DNA from 3 places in the Azospirillum baldaniorum genome. Region 3 is predicted to be linked to each of the others. Evidence: predicted binding sites of a transcription regulator. Region 3 holds the regulator's gene; each other region holds the start of a gene.
What was found. Region 3 encodes PhoB, which activates phosphate uptake and scavenging genes when phosphate is short. Its sites were predicted from a motif close to TNTCATAAAACTGTCA; they were not measured.

Region 1 (4,652 bases), on a different contig from region 3:
CAGCGCGGCGACTGGATTGCCTCCACCGCCGCCAGTGCGGGCGCCCGGCGGGCTTCCCGCACCGCGGCGGTCAGCGCGGCGATTCCGTCGGCGGGGGCCTTTTCCGTCGCCGCGAAGGGGGCGATCCCGTGGGACAGCAGCACGTCCCAATCGCGCGCCGGGCCGAGCTGGCGGGAGAACCAGCGGATGTCGTTCCCGGCGCGGCAGGCGTCCGGCACCCCGGCCAGGGGACGAAACAGACGGATGGCGGTGCGCAGGCGGCGCAGCGCGACGCGCATCTGGTGCAACCCCTCGACATCGCCGCCGGCCAGGGCGCAGGCCTCGTTGGCGAGCAGCAGGCGCAGGCCGTGCCGCACGATGTGGCGATAGGCCTCGGCCACCGTGGTGACCGGGGTCAGGCCCAGCGGTTCCGGCAGGACGGGGGCGGGCAGGCGCCCGGTGACGAGACGGTCGCCGATCTCCGCCTTGCTTTCCGTCCCGATGCGAACCGGCACGCGGCGCTGAAGCGTCAGCGCGATGTCGAACAGGCGGCCGATGCGGCCCGATTTCAGCTCCAGCTCGACCTCGCTGATCCGGGCGCAGGCGTTGCCGGCGGTGATCTGGCCGTCGTCCACCGCCACCTCGATGGAGGTCAGGGCGTCCGGGCGGACGAGCAGGGTGGTGCGCCGGAACTCCGTCGTGAATTGCGGAACCAGCGCCGCCCGCGCGTCCTCCGGCACCAGGGCGGCCACGCCCTCGGCGTCGAGGGGCGTCATGTCGGGGGCGGCCGTGGGGATGGCCCAGTCCCATTTCTTGCGGATGGCCACCGCGGCCGAATCGCCGGGGGTGGCGGCGTTGATGGTCTTCAGCGTCTGGACGAAGCGGTCGCCGTCCTGGCGCACCCGCAGGGCCACGCCCCCCAGGAACAGCCGCCGGTCCGGCGTGTCATAATAGACGGTGCGCAGGTCGCGGACGGCCGGCGCGCCCTCCGCCTTCTCCTTCAGCGCGGGCAGGTCGGCAACGCGGGACAGATCGCGCGGATCGAGATGGAGCTTCATCTCCACCTCGCGCACGGCGGAGACCGCGGTGGGTGCGGCATTCTGGGGCGCGGAAGACACGGGGGGCGACTCCTGCTCGGTTCCGGGCCTGCTCTGTTAAGGGTTGAAATACCCCATTTGGCAAAAGGGCGTTAAGAGAGTTTCCGCGGCAGGATGAAATCGGCCAGCCGTCCCGCCCCGCTGTCCAGGTCGGCCCAGCGGGCCGCTTCGAACAGAATGACGGCGCAGGCACCGGTCGGAAACTTCTCCGCCAGCGCCGCGCGGTGCCGCTCCTCGCCGCTGCCGGTCAACTCGCGGGCGAGGTCGTGGAGGTCCGGGTTGTGGGCGACCAGCATCAGCGACGACGCTGAGTCGGGCGCATCGCGCAGCCGTTCCAGAAGGACCCCGGCGCCGCACAGGTAGAGGCCCCGCTCGCGCTCCACCGGGATGTCCGGCGCGTCCATCACCTCCAGCAGGCGGTCGGCGGTGTCCGCCGCGCGCCGGGCGGTCGAGCACAGCACCAGCCCGATGCGCGCTCCGCGGTCCTTCAGCTCGTGGCCGACCAGCCGGGCCGCCTTCCTGCCCCGCGGCGCCAGCGGGCGGTCGTGGTCGTCCAGGGAGGGATCGTCCCACGCCGACTTGCCATGGCGCATGAGATACAGGGTCTTCATCGAGGCGGTCCCTTCCTGTCCGGATCGCGCTCCGGCGGGATGCGCCGGGGGTGCGACTGTTTTCGCAGCGGTATTATCGTGGCGGCAGTATTATGCTGTCTGACCCAAAACCGTAACGTAGTTGGGGTAGGTTGCTTGGCCCGTCGACCGCGGCGGGGCGGTTCGGCCCGACCGGACTGTAGCGGCACCACCCATCACGCAAAAGCCCGAGGCTGCTGTGACCGAACTTCAGGACTTGGAAGCGACCTGCATCGAAGCGGACGCGCCGGAGCGCTTCATCAACCGCGAACTGTCGTGGCTGGCCTTCAACCAGCGCGTCCTGGATGAGGCGTCCAACCCGAACCACCCGCTGCTCGAGCGGTTGAGGTTCCTGTCGATCTCCTCCAGCAACCTCGACGAATTCTACATGGTCCGCGTCGCCGGCCTGAAGGGGCAGGTGGCGGCGGGGGTGAAGACCCCCAGCGCCGAGAACCTGACCCCGGCCCAGCAGCTCACCGCGGTGAACCAGCGCATCGTCGAGCTGATGAACGCGCAGCAGACCATGTGGCGCAGCCTGAAGCAGGACCTGCGCGAGGCCGGCATCATGGTGGTCGACGCCGAGGACCTGACCGAGGGGGAGAAGGACTGGCTCGAGGCCAAGTTCCTCGACGACATCTTCCCCATCCTGACGCCCATCGCCGTGGACCCGGCGCACCCGTTTCCCTTCCTGCCCAACCTGGGCTTCTCGCTGGCGCTGCAACTGCACGAGCCGGTGAAGGGGCGGCACCTCGACGCGTTGGTCCCGCTGCCGGCGCAGCTCGACCGCTTCATCCGCCTGCCGGGGTCGGAGATCCGCTTCATCCAGCTGGAAAAGCTGGTGATGCTGTTCATCGACCGGCTCTTCCCGCCGTTCCAGGTCAAGGCCCACGGCGTCTTCCGCGTCCTGCGCGACAGCGAGATGGAGATCGAGGAGGAGGCGGAGGATCTGGTCCGCACCTTCGAAAGCGCGCTGAAGCGCCGCCGCCGCGGCAGCGTCATCCGGCTGGCCACCGACGCCGGCATGGCCGCCGACCTGCGCGAATTCCTGCGCCACGAACTGCGCGTGTCGAACGACGACGTGTTCATCCTCGATGGGCTGATCGGCCTGTCGGACACCCGCCAGCTGATCGTCGACGAGCGGCCCGATCTGGTCTTCCGCCCCTTCAACGCCCGCTTCCCGGAGCGCATCCGCGACTTCGGCGGCGATTGCTTCGCGGCCATCCGCGACAAGGACATCGTCGTCCACCACCCGTACGAGAGCTTCGACGTGGTGGTGCAGTTCATCCGGCAGGCGGCGCGCGACCCGCAGGTGGTCGCCATCAAGCAGACGCTCTACCGCACCAGCAAGGACAGCCCGATCGTCGCCGCGCTGATCGAGGCGGCGGAGGCCGGCAAGTCGGTGACCGCCTTGGTCGAGCTGAAGGCCCGCTTCGACGAGGAGGCCAACATCCGCTGGGCGCGCGACCTGGAGCGCGCCGGCGCCCAGGTCGTCTACGGCTTCGTCGATCTGAAGACGCACGCCAAGGTGTCGCTGGTGGTGCGGCGCGAGAACAAGGCGCTGCGCAGCTACGTCCATTTCGGGACGGGCAACTACCACCCGATCACGGCGAAGGTCTACACCGACCTGTCCTTCTTCACCTGCGACCCGGCGCTCTGCCACGACGCGGCGGTGATGTTCAACTACATGACCGGCTACGCCACGCCGAAGCTCTTGGAGAAGATCGCCATCGCCCCGATCACGCTGCGCCAGAAGCTGGGCCAGCTGATCGACGCGGAGGTCGCCAACGCCGCCGCCGGCAAGCCCGCCCACATCTGGGTGAAGCTGAACTCCCTGGTCGATTCGGAGATCATCGACCGGCTCTACAAGGCGTCGCAGAAGGGCGTGCAGATCGACATGGTGATCCGCGGCATCTGCTGCCTGCGCCCCGGCGTCAAGGGCCTGTCGGAGAACATCCGGGTGCGCAGCATCGTCGGGCGCTTCCTGGAGCACGGGCGCGTCATCTGCTTCGCCAACGGCCAAGCGCTGCCCAGCCCGCAGGCCAAGGTCTTCATCTCCTCCGCCGACTGGATGACGCGCAACCTGGACCGCCGCATCGAGACGCTGGTGCCCATCGAGAACCCGACGGTGCACGAGCAGGTGCTTGACCAGATCATGGTCGCCAACCTGAAGGACGAGGCGAACACCTGGAAACTCGGGCCCGACGGCGTTTATCATCGGGTGGAGGCTGGTCCGGACGCGTTCAGCGCCCATAACTATTTCATGACGAACCCCAGCCTGTCGGGCCGCGGCAGCGCGCTCAGCAGCAAAAAGACGCCGCCGCGGTTGAAGCTGCGTACGGTCATCTGATTGAGGACATCGGTTGCTTATGACGCCGGCGCAGGAACACACGGTTGCCACCAAGGCCGTCGAGAAGGTCGCCGATAGGGGCGAGCGGATCGCGGTCATCGACATCGGGTCCAACTCGATCCGGCTCGTCGTCTATGACGCTCTGAAGCGGTCGCCCCTGCCGGTCTTCAACGAAAAGGTCCTGTGCGGGCTCGGCCGCGGGGTGGAGAAGACCGGCTGCCTGAACCCGGACGGCGTGATCCAGGGCCTGGAGGCCCTGGAGCGCTTCGCCCTGCTCGTCGCGGGCATGCGCGTCGGGCGGCTGGACGTCATCGCCACGGCGGCGGTGCGCGACGCCACGGACGGCCCGGCCTTCATCCAGCGAGTGAAGGACCGCACCGGCCTCGACGTCAGCGTCATCAGCGGCGAGGAGGAGGCGCGGCTGTCCGCCATGGGCGTGCTGTCCGGCACCCCCGCCGCCGATGGACTGGTCGGCGACCTCGGCGGCGGCAGCCTGGAGCTGGTGCGGCTGGAACGCGGCGTGATCGGCGAGCATCTGACGATGCCGCTGGGGCCGTTGCGCCTGATGGAACTGAACCCCGCCAAGCCGAACGGGCTGGT
Region 2 (4,652 bases), on a different contig from region 3:
GGGCCGGCAGACCGTCCGCCACGCCGAGGAAGCGGCCGCCGGGCGGCAGGGCGCTGTGGGGAAGCACGCTGACGCCCAGTCCGCCGGACACCGCGGCGCGCACCCCGGCGTGGTTGGGGCTGGAATAGGCGACCCGCCAGCGCCGCCCGGCGCGCTCCAGCTCATGCACCGCGCGGTTGCGGTAGACGCAGCCCTGCGGGAAGAGCACCAGCGGCAGCGGGTCCTCGCGGTGCAGGTCCTCCGCCGCCGGGCCGACCCAGCAGAGCGGCTCCCGCCACGCGCGCAGCGCGCCGGGGCGGCTGGGTTCCTGCTTGACCAGGACGATGTCGAGGTCCCCGCACTCCACATCGGCGCGCAGCCGCACCGACAGGTCGCAGCGGACGTCCAGCCGCAGCCGCCGGTTCGCCCGCGCGAAGTCGGCGAGCAGGCGGGGCAGCCGCTCCACCGCGTAATCCTCCGGCACGCCGAGCCGCACCACCTCCGCCGCCGGGCGCCCGGACAGCACGGCGTTCGCCTCGTCGTTCAGAGCCAGCAGCCGGCGGGCGTAGCCGAGCAGCCGCTCGCCGTCGTCGGTCAGCGCGACGGTGCGGCTGTTGCGGTCGAGAAGAGGCAGGCCGACCTGCTCCTCCAGCCGGCGGATCTGTTGGCTGACCGTCGATTGCGTTTTGTGAACCCGCTCCCCGGCCCGCGTGAAGCCGCCGGCATCCACCACCGAGACGAAGGTGCGCAGCAGTCCCAGATCCATCTCGCGCATCGGACCGACCATTCAAATTTCGAATGCAATGGATGATACCATCCAATTTCCAAATGGAAAGGTCCCGCGCCATCCTCTCTCCAACGCACAGCCTTCCGCATGGGAGAGGACCGGCCATGACGCACGCCGCCACACATTCCTTACCCCTGACCGACCCCCGGGCGGCGCCGCTCGCCCTGGTCGTGCCCTTCTGCCTCGCCTGGAGTTCGGCCTTCGCCGCGGGGAAGATCGGCTTGGCCGACTGCCCGCCGCTGCTGCTGCTGGCCTTCCGCTTTCTGATGGCCGGGGCGCTGCTCGCCGCCGTCGCGGCGTGGCGTGGCGAGTATCGGGGGATGGCCGGGCGGACCCTCGCCCTGCTGGCGCTGCTCGGTTTGCTCAACCACGCGCTCTATCTGGGGCTGAGCTACAGCGGCATGACCTACGTGTCCTCCGGCCTGACGGCGCTGATCGTCAGCGCCAACCCGGTGCTGACCGCGGCGCTGGCCGCCCTGCTGCTGGGCGAGGCGATGAACCGGCGCAAGGCGGTGGGGCTGGCGCTGGGGGTGGCCGGGGTGGCGCTGGTGGTCCGCGGGCGGCTGGGCAGCGGGACGGACGCGCCGCTGGGCATCGTCCTGGCGATCGGCGCGCTGGTGGCGCTGTCGGTGGGGACGTTGCTGTTCAAACGGCTGGCGCCGCGGGCGGGGCTGCTCGCCGGCACCGGGGTGCAGGTGCTGGCGGCGGGGCTGGCGCTGCTGCCCCTTGGGTTGCTGCTGGAGGACGCCGGGTCGATCCGGCTGACCGCCGGTTTCGCCGGGTCGCTGGTCTATCAGGCGCTGGTGGTGTCGATCGGCGGTTACCTGCTGTGGTTCCGCCTGCTGCAGCGGACGAGCGCCACGGAGGCCAGCGCCTATCACTTCCTGATGCCGCCTCTGGGCATGCTGTTCGGCTGGGCGCTGCTGGGCGAGACGGTGCAGCCCTGGGACCTGCTCGGCATCCTGCCGGTGGCCTTGGGCATCCGGTTGGTGACGCGGGGGTAAGGGCCGCGTCCTGGCAAAAAGGGATACGCCTTTCGCGGGGGATCAGGTTGCGCCCTACGATTGTTACGTTTTCATGACTCGTCCCGCTCCATCGTCCTGCTGTTGAGGCCCACACGCCGGGAGGCCCGCCATCACGACCGCCGCCATCTCGCCCACCCTGGTCCTGATCGACATCCTCGGCGCCGTGGCGCTGCTGCTGTGGGCGCTGCGGCTGGTGCGGACGGGTGTCTTCCGGTGGGGCGGGGCGGCGGTCCGCCGCTGGGTCGGCTACGGCACGCGCAACCGGCTGGCCGCCTTCCTGGCCGGCGTCGCCGCCACCATCGCGGTGCAGAGCAGCACGGCCACCGCCCTGATGACCGCCTCGATGGCCGGGCAGGGCTTCATGACCACCCCCATGGCGCTGGCGGTGATGCTGGGCGCCGACGTCGGGACCAGCCTCGTCGCCCGGCTGCTCGCCGTCGACCTGCACTGGCTGTCGCCCAGCCTGCTGCTGCTCGGCGGGGCGCTGCACGCGCTGGGCGGCGAGCATCGCGGCCGGCGGGCGCTGGCCCGCATCCTGGTCGGCATCGGGCTGATGCTGCTCGCCCTGAAGCTGCTGGGTGCGGCCACCCTGCCGGTCCGGGAGTCGGCGCTGGTCCAGGCGATGCTGGAGGCGCTGGGCGGCGAGCCGCTGTTCGCCCTGATCGTCGCGGCGGCCCTGACCGCGGCGGTGCATTCCAGCCTCGCCACGGTGATGCTGGCGGGGTCGCTGGCCGGGGCGGGGGTGATCGGGACCGAGACGGCGGTGGCGCTGGTCCTGGGCGCCAATCTGGGCGGTGCGGTGCCGGCGGTGTTGGCGACGTCGGCGGACGGAGCGATGGCGCGGCGGGTGCCGCTGGGCAATCTGCTGGTCCGGGTGACCGGGTCGCTGCTGGCCCTGCCGCTGGTGCCGATGGCCGCCTCGTTCCTGGCCGGCATGGCCCCGCTGACGGCGGTGGTCAGCGCGCACGTCGCCTTCAACGTGGCGCTGGCGTTGCTCTTTCTGCCTCTGGTGACGCCGCTCGCCCGGCTGACCGAAGGGCTACTGCCCCAACCGGAGGACGCGGGCGAGGACGCGGCGACGCCCCGGCATCTCGACGAGTCGGCGCTGGAGACACCATCCGTCGCCATCGCGGGTGCGGTGCGCGAGACCCTGCGGCTGGGCGATCTGGTGGAGGACATGCTGTGCCGCAGCCTGACCGCCCTGCGCCAGAACGACGAGCGCCCGATCGCCGAGGTCAGCCGCGCCGACGACCGGGTGGACCGGCTGCACACCGCCCTCAAGCTCTACCTCGCCAAGCTCGGCCGCCATCATCTCGATGCCGAGGAGACACGGCGCGTCGACGACCTGATGGCCTTCGCCATCAACCTGGAGCACATCGGCGACATCATCGACAAGAGCCTGATGGAACTCGCCGCCAAGCGCATCCGCCACCATCTGCATTTCGCGCCGGAGGATTTCCGGGAGGTCGAGGAGCTGCACCGCCGCACGGTGGAGAACCTGCGCACGGCGCTCGGCATCCTGATCGGCGAGGACCGGCGGCTGGCCCGGCAGCTCATTGCCGGCAAGGACGCGGTGCGGGCGCTGGAGCGCACCGCCACCGCCCGCCACCTCGACCGCGTGCGCCGCGGTGACGCCGCCAGCATCGAGACCAGCGCCCTGGTGCTCGACATCCTGCGCGACCTGAAGCGGATCAACGCCCATGTCGCCGCGGTCGCCCTGCCGATCCTCGATCAGGTGGGGGAACTCAGCGAAAGCCGCCTGAAGGTCGTCGGGCTGCCCAGGCTGGAAAGCCGCGACGTGTAGGGGAGGGACGCCCGCGGGTTTACCGCGGCATTTCCCCGGTCAGGGTCGCGCTCAGCCCCTGCAGCAGGCCGAACCGGCAGCCTTCGCCGAAGGTGGCGCGCAGCCGGGCCGGGTCGCCGATGGACACGCGGATGTCGCCCGCCCGCGCCGGCTGGTGAAGACGGCGCACCCGGCTGGCGCACAGCTCCTGCAACACCTCAAGCAGCATCAGCAGCGAGGTCGGGCGGCCGGTGCACAGGTTGAAGACCTCCGCCCCCTGGGACTGGCGCTCCATCGCCTTGACGAGGAAGCGCACGACGTCGCCGACGAACACGAAGTCGCGGACCTGCTCGCCGTCGCCGAAGATCGTCACGTCCTCGCCCTGCGCCACCCGGCGGGCGAAGATCGAGATCACCCCGGAATAGGGGGAGGACGGGTCCTGCCGCGGCCCGTAGACGTTGAAAAAGCGGAAGCCCGTCGTCGGCACCCCATGGATGGCCCAGGCGACGTTGGCGTGCAGCTCGCAGCCCAGCTTGTCCACGCCGTAGGCGGACAGCGGGCGCGTCGCGGCGTCCTCGCGCAGCGGGGTGGCCGTGTTGTCGCCATAGACCGCGGCGGAGGAGGCGTAGACCACCGGCACCGGGTTGCCGTTGCGGGCGCTGCGCGCCGCCTCGAAGACGGTGACGGTGCCCGACAGGTTGGTGCGGTGGGTTTCCGCCCACAACTCTCGTGAGCGCTGAACGGAGGCGACCGCGGCCAGATGGAACACGCCGTCCACCCCCTGCATCGCCTGATGGACCGCGTCGGGGTCGGCGACGTCGCCGACCACCAGCTTCGCCAGAAGCGGTTTGTTCTCCAGCCGGCCGGTGCTCATGTCGTCCAGGATGGTGACCCGGTGCCCGTCGCCGATCAGCCGGTCGGCCAGATGCGATCCGATGAATCCGCAGCCGCCGGTCACGAGAAAATGGGCCATGCGCCGTCCTTTCCACCTTCGCAATGCATGGTGTCATAGTGGCGAGGCGGGGCGGGGTGGACCAGCCCATCTTAGGGGTAGCGAAGGGCGCAAGGGGTGCGCCGT
Region 3 (4,652 bases):
GTTGATCGACGAGCTGCGCGAGAACTACACGATCGTCATCGTCACCCACAACATGCAGCAGGCGGCCCGCGTCTCCCAGAAGACCGCCTTCTTCCATCTGGGCGACATGGTGGAGTGCGACGACACCGAAGAAATCTTCACCAACCCGCGGGACGAGCGCACCCAGGGCTACATCACCGGCCGCTACGGCTGATCTCCCGCCTCGCCGCGAATCCTCCATCAGCGAAGGACGTGAAGCATGAGCACCGAACACATCGTGCGCTCCTTCGCGCACGAACTTGAGCGCCTGTCCAACCTGATCACCCAGATGGGTGGCGTCGCCGAGGCGCAGGTGGACGCCGCCGTGAAGGCGGTGGCCCGCCGGGACGTCGCGCTGGCCGCCCAGGTCATGCAGGCCGACCAGCGCATCGACGCCTACGAGCGCGACATCGACGCCGAGGCCGTGCGCCTGCTCGCCCTGCGCCAGCCGCTGGCCCAGGACCTGCGCGAGATCGTGTCGGCGCTGAAGATCGCGTCGGACCTGGAGCGGATCGGCGACTACGCCTCCAACATCGCCAAGCGCTCGCTGGCGCTGGCCCAGGTGCCGGTGGTGCGCCCGGCGGTGGCCATCCCGCGCATGGGGCGGCTGGTCGAGTCGATCATGAAGGACGTGCTGGACGCCTACATCGAGCGCGACGTCCAGCGCGCCATCGCCGCCTGGGAGCGCGACGAGGAGCTGGACGACCTCTACACCAGCCTGTTCCGCGAAGTCCTGACCTACATGATGGAGGACCCGCGCAACATCACGCCCTGCACGCACCTGCTGTTCATGGCGAAGAACCTGGAGCGGATCGGCGACCACGCCACCAACATCGCCGAGACCATCCATTATCTGGTGGTCGGGACGACGCTGCGCGCGGCGCGTCCGAAGAACGACGGCAGCAGCTTCGCCGTGGTCGAGCCGGGCGGTTCGGTCATGGATGCGGCCACGGAGGCTGTGGAACGGGGATTGCCGCGGGACGGCGGCCCGGATAACGATGGAGCGGGACATGCCGCGTGACGGCGAGACGCGCAGTGGGAGCGGGACAAGCATGAATTCGGCGCTGAAGCCGCTCGTTCTCATCGTCGAGGACGAAGCCGACATCGTGACGCTGCTGAAGTACAATCTGGAGAAGGAAGGCTTCCGCGTGAACGCCGCAACCGACGGCGAGGAGGCCCTTCTGCTGGCCGGCGAGCAGACGCCGAACATCGTCCTGCTCGACTGGATGCTGCCGCTGATGTCGGGCCTGGAGGTCTGCCGCCAGATGCGCCGCAACAGCAAGATGCGCGACATCCCGATCATCATGCTGACCGCCCGCGGCGAGGAGGCGGACCGCGTGCGCGGCCTGAATTCCGGCGCCGACGACTACATCACCAAGCCCTTCTCCCCGACCGAGCTGGTCGCCCGCATGCGCGCCGTGCTGCGCCGCTCAGCCCCTGGCATGACCGACGAGACTCTGCAGTTCGCCGATGTGACCATGGATCTGGCCGCCCACCGGGTGCGCCGGAACGGGCGCGACGTGCATCTGGGGCCGACCGAGTTCCGCCTGCTGCGCCATTTCATGCAGCACCCCGGCCGTGTCTTCTCGCGCGAGCAGCTTCTCGACGTGGTGTGGGGCCATGACGTCTATGTCGAGCCGCGCACCGTTGACGTGCACATCCGCCGCCTGCGCAAGGCGATGAACGAGGAGACGGAGATGGACCTGATCCGCACCGTCCGCTCGGCCGGCTACGCGCTGGACAGCAAGTCCATCTGAACGAAATGCCCAAGCGCTGACCTTGCCCCCACCCTAACCCTCCCCCGCTTCGCAGGGGAGGGGACAGCCGCCGCTTCGCGACCATCTCCCTCCCCTGCGAAGCGGGGGAGGGCCGGGGTGGGGGCTCGTTGCGAAAGCTACCCCTCCAGCAGCCCCACCGCCTCCCGCAAAATCGCCACCTTCGGGCCGAAGCGCTTCGCCGGGTCGCTGTCCTCGATGAAGCCGATCATCATGCGCAGGGCGTGCGCCACCCGCGGGGCGAGATCGGGATGCGCCGTCACATGCTGCGCCAGATGGACCAGCGCGTCCCGGTAGGGCCGGCCCTCGAAGCCCTCCGCGGCGATCGCCTCGAAGCGGTTCGCGTGTTCGATCACCAGGCTGTGGTCCACCGGGCTGTGGTCGTCGGTCATGGTGCTCACACGAACAGGATCGCGCCGGTCTTCGGCGCGTCGTTCAGGAAGGTGACGACACCGCCGGTCTTCACCGGCACGTCGGGGCGCAGCGGCACACCGGCAGGCAGGCCGAGCGCGCGCAGGCCCATCTCGCAGGCCATGACCGTGACCTTGAGCATCACGCAGGCTTCCAGCAACTCCTCGAACCCGGCCAGCCCGTTGGCGGTGAAGGCGGCGTCGCGTTCCGCCGGGCGGCGGCCGTCGTCGGCGGGATCCAGCCGGTGCCAGCCCGGCGCGCCGTCGGAGTCCCCGGCCAGCAGCGTGTTCAGCGCGCGGCCGGTGAAGAACAGCGTGACCTTGCGGTTGGTCGCCGCCGCCGCGCTGGCCATCACCAGGGCGTAGTGCACCCGGTCGAAGCCGCCCGCAAACAGGACGATGGACAGGTTTTCAGGACCTTCCATGGGGAGAACCTCTCAGCCGCCGCTCAGTGGGCGGACAGGTCGTGGATGGTCGGGTGGGTGCCGCACAGGGGGCAGTCCGGGTCGCGGCGCACGGTGATGCGCTGGAAGGAGGCGTGCAGCGTGTCCAGCATCATCAGGCTGCCCGACAGGCCTTCGCCGATGCCCATGATTTCCTTCAGCACCTCGGTCGTCTGGAGCGAACCGACGAAGCCGGCCAGCGCTCCCAGCACGCCGCCCTCGGAGCAGGACGGCACCAGACCGCGCGGCGGCGGCTCCGGGAACAGGCAGCGGTAGCAGGGGTGCGGATCGCCGAGATGCGCCTTGAAGGTGGACACCTGACCGTCGAAGCGCAGGATCGCCGCCGACACCAGCGTCTTCTTCGCGAAGTAGCAGGCGTCGTTCAGCAGGAAGCGCGTGGCGAAATTGTCCGACCCGTCGGCCACGATGTCGTAGCGGCCGATCAGGTCCAGCGCGTTGTCCTTCGTCAGGCGCGTCTTGTGCACCTCCACCGCCACGTCGGGGTTCAGCGCGCGGATGCGGGCGGCGGCGCTCTCCACCTTCGGAACGCCGAGCGACGACTCGTCGTGGATCACCTGCCGTTGCAGGTTGGACAGGTCCACCGTGTCGTCGTCGATGACGCCGATGGTCCCCACCCCCGCCGCGGCGAGGTAGAGCAGGAGCGGTGCGCCCAGCCCGCCGGCCCCGACGACCAGGACGCGGGCGCGCAGAAGCGCCTCCTGCCCGATGCCGCCGACCTCCGGCAGGATGATGTGGCGGGAATAGCGGTGAAGCTGAGTGTCGGTGAAATCCATGATCCGCAGAATAGCGCGGAACGCCCCATGCCGCGCAAGCCCCTCGGTCGGGCTCCTGCGGCGGGCTGCGTCAGGCGAGCAGGCTCATCTTGTAGGGGGTGGTCTTCGACGTGCTGGACGATTTGTTCGCGTCCTCCGCCGCCCACTGCTTCAGCCGCGCCTCGCGCTCCCGCATGATCTTGTCGAACGGCCGTTCCTCGGTCGACTCGGGCGTCTTGGCGACCTTCTGGACGAAGTTCAGCTGATAGGGGATTTCGCCGACCACGTTCTTCGGCGGGACGATCACCAGCTCGTACTGGCCGGGGTCGATCTTGAAGCTGGGCTTCTTCAGCATGTCCTCACCCGACTTGGCCGGGTCCATCGTGTCGCCGGAGGCCACGACCTTGCCCTCCTTGCTCATGAGGGCCCAGCGCGTCAAGGGAAGGGACATGTTGCCGACGAACTCGCCGCCCTGCGCGACGGTCAGCGTGTGCTTCTGGACGCCTGGATCTTTGCCAAGGACGGCGCGGGCGGTGCCCTTCATCTGGGCGCCGGTCCCCACCATCATGATGTTCTGGCGTTCGGTGATGTCCAGCGTGTATTCGCGTTCATTCACGCCGCGGACGGCCTGGGAGATGACCGCCGTATAGGTGCCGGGGCCGAGCTTCGCGCTGGCCTCCGCCGCCTCGTTCTTCGCCTTGGCCTCGGCGACGACCTTGTTGTTCTGGTCGACGATCTTGATGTTGGTGTTGATGTCGGCGATTCGGAAATTGAATTCGCCGGCTTTCGACACCGTGAACTGGCGGTAGTCGGTGGACGCGAGGTTGGAATCCAATTCGTTGGTGATGCCGCGGAACTGGAACCAGTTCATCGTCGAGGCATTCGGAATCGCGACGCCCATGGTGGCCTCCCCCGCTGGTCCTGTGCCGTCAGCTCCGCATCGTCGGGCGCCCGTGGCGCAAGCCGGGCCGTCGCCTGAAACGGCGGAGCCGCGCCGGCCGAAACTCCCGGCGCAGACAGGTTAGATTAATAAAATCCAATCTTTTTGTCAAAGCGCCGCCCGATGCCAGGGGCGGGCACAAAGACCGGACGGATCCCACTCTACAGCAGGATGCGCGGCGGCGCAATATTCGCCGTCCGGTTGCGCAGGAACATGTACCGGAGATCCCTCTCCCACAGCCGCAGGCGGATGTGGGAGAGGGGAGCCGGTTTACTCCAGCCCTTCGAACAGGG

Region 1: the regulator PhoB is predicted to act here: its motif matches at 1,788-1,803, upstream of Sp245p_RS17525 (RNA degradosome polyphosphate kinase).
Region 2: the regulator PhoB is predicted to act here: its motif matches at 1,834-1,849, upstream of Sp245p_RS18490 (Na/Pi cotransporter family protein).

The regions. Positions count from the first base shown of each region.
Region 1 covers NZ_CP022254.1:682,073-686,724, reverse strand. Annotated here, with positions in the region: gene Sp245p_RS17535 (CYTH and CHAD domain-containing protein) at 1-1,097, opposite strand, end outside; gene Sp245p_RS17530 (SixA phosphatase family protein) at 1,169-1,687, opposite strand; gene Sp245p_RS17525 (RNA degradosome polyphosphate kinase) at 1,905-4,052, shown strand; gene Sp245p_RS17520 (Ppx/GppA family phosphatase) at 4,072-4,652, shown strand, end outside.
Region 2 covers NZ_CP022254.1:896,664-901,315, reverse strand. Annotated here, with positions in the region: gene Sp245p_RS18500 (LysR substrate-binding domain-containing protein) at 1-766, opposite strand, end outside; gene Sp245p_RS18495 (DMT family transporter) at 871-1,770, shown strand; gene Sp245p_RS18490 (Na/Pi cotransporter family protein) at 1,955-3,595, shown strand; gene Sp245p_RS18485 (NAD-dependent epimerase/dehydratase family protein) at 3,615-4,547, opposite strand.
Region 3 covers NZ_CP022253.1:391,348-395,999, forward strand. Annotated here, with positions in the region: gene pstB (phosphate ABC transporter ATP-binding protein PstB) at 1-193, shown strand, start outside; gene phoU (phosphate signaling complex protein PhoU) at 239-1,039, shown strand; gene phoB (phosphate regulon transcriptional regulator PhoB) at 1,071-1,775, shown strand; gene Sp245p_RS01805 (hypothetical protein) at 1,913-2,185, opposite strand; gene Sp245p_RS01810 (DsrE family protein) at 2,191-2,628, opposite strand; gene Sp245p_RS01815 (HesA/MoeB/ThiF family protein) at 2,652-3,440, opposite strand; gene Sp245p_RS01820 (hypothetical protein) at 3,511-4,320, opposite strand; gene cysK (cysteine synthase A) at 4,630-4,652, opposite strand, start outside.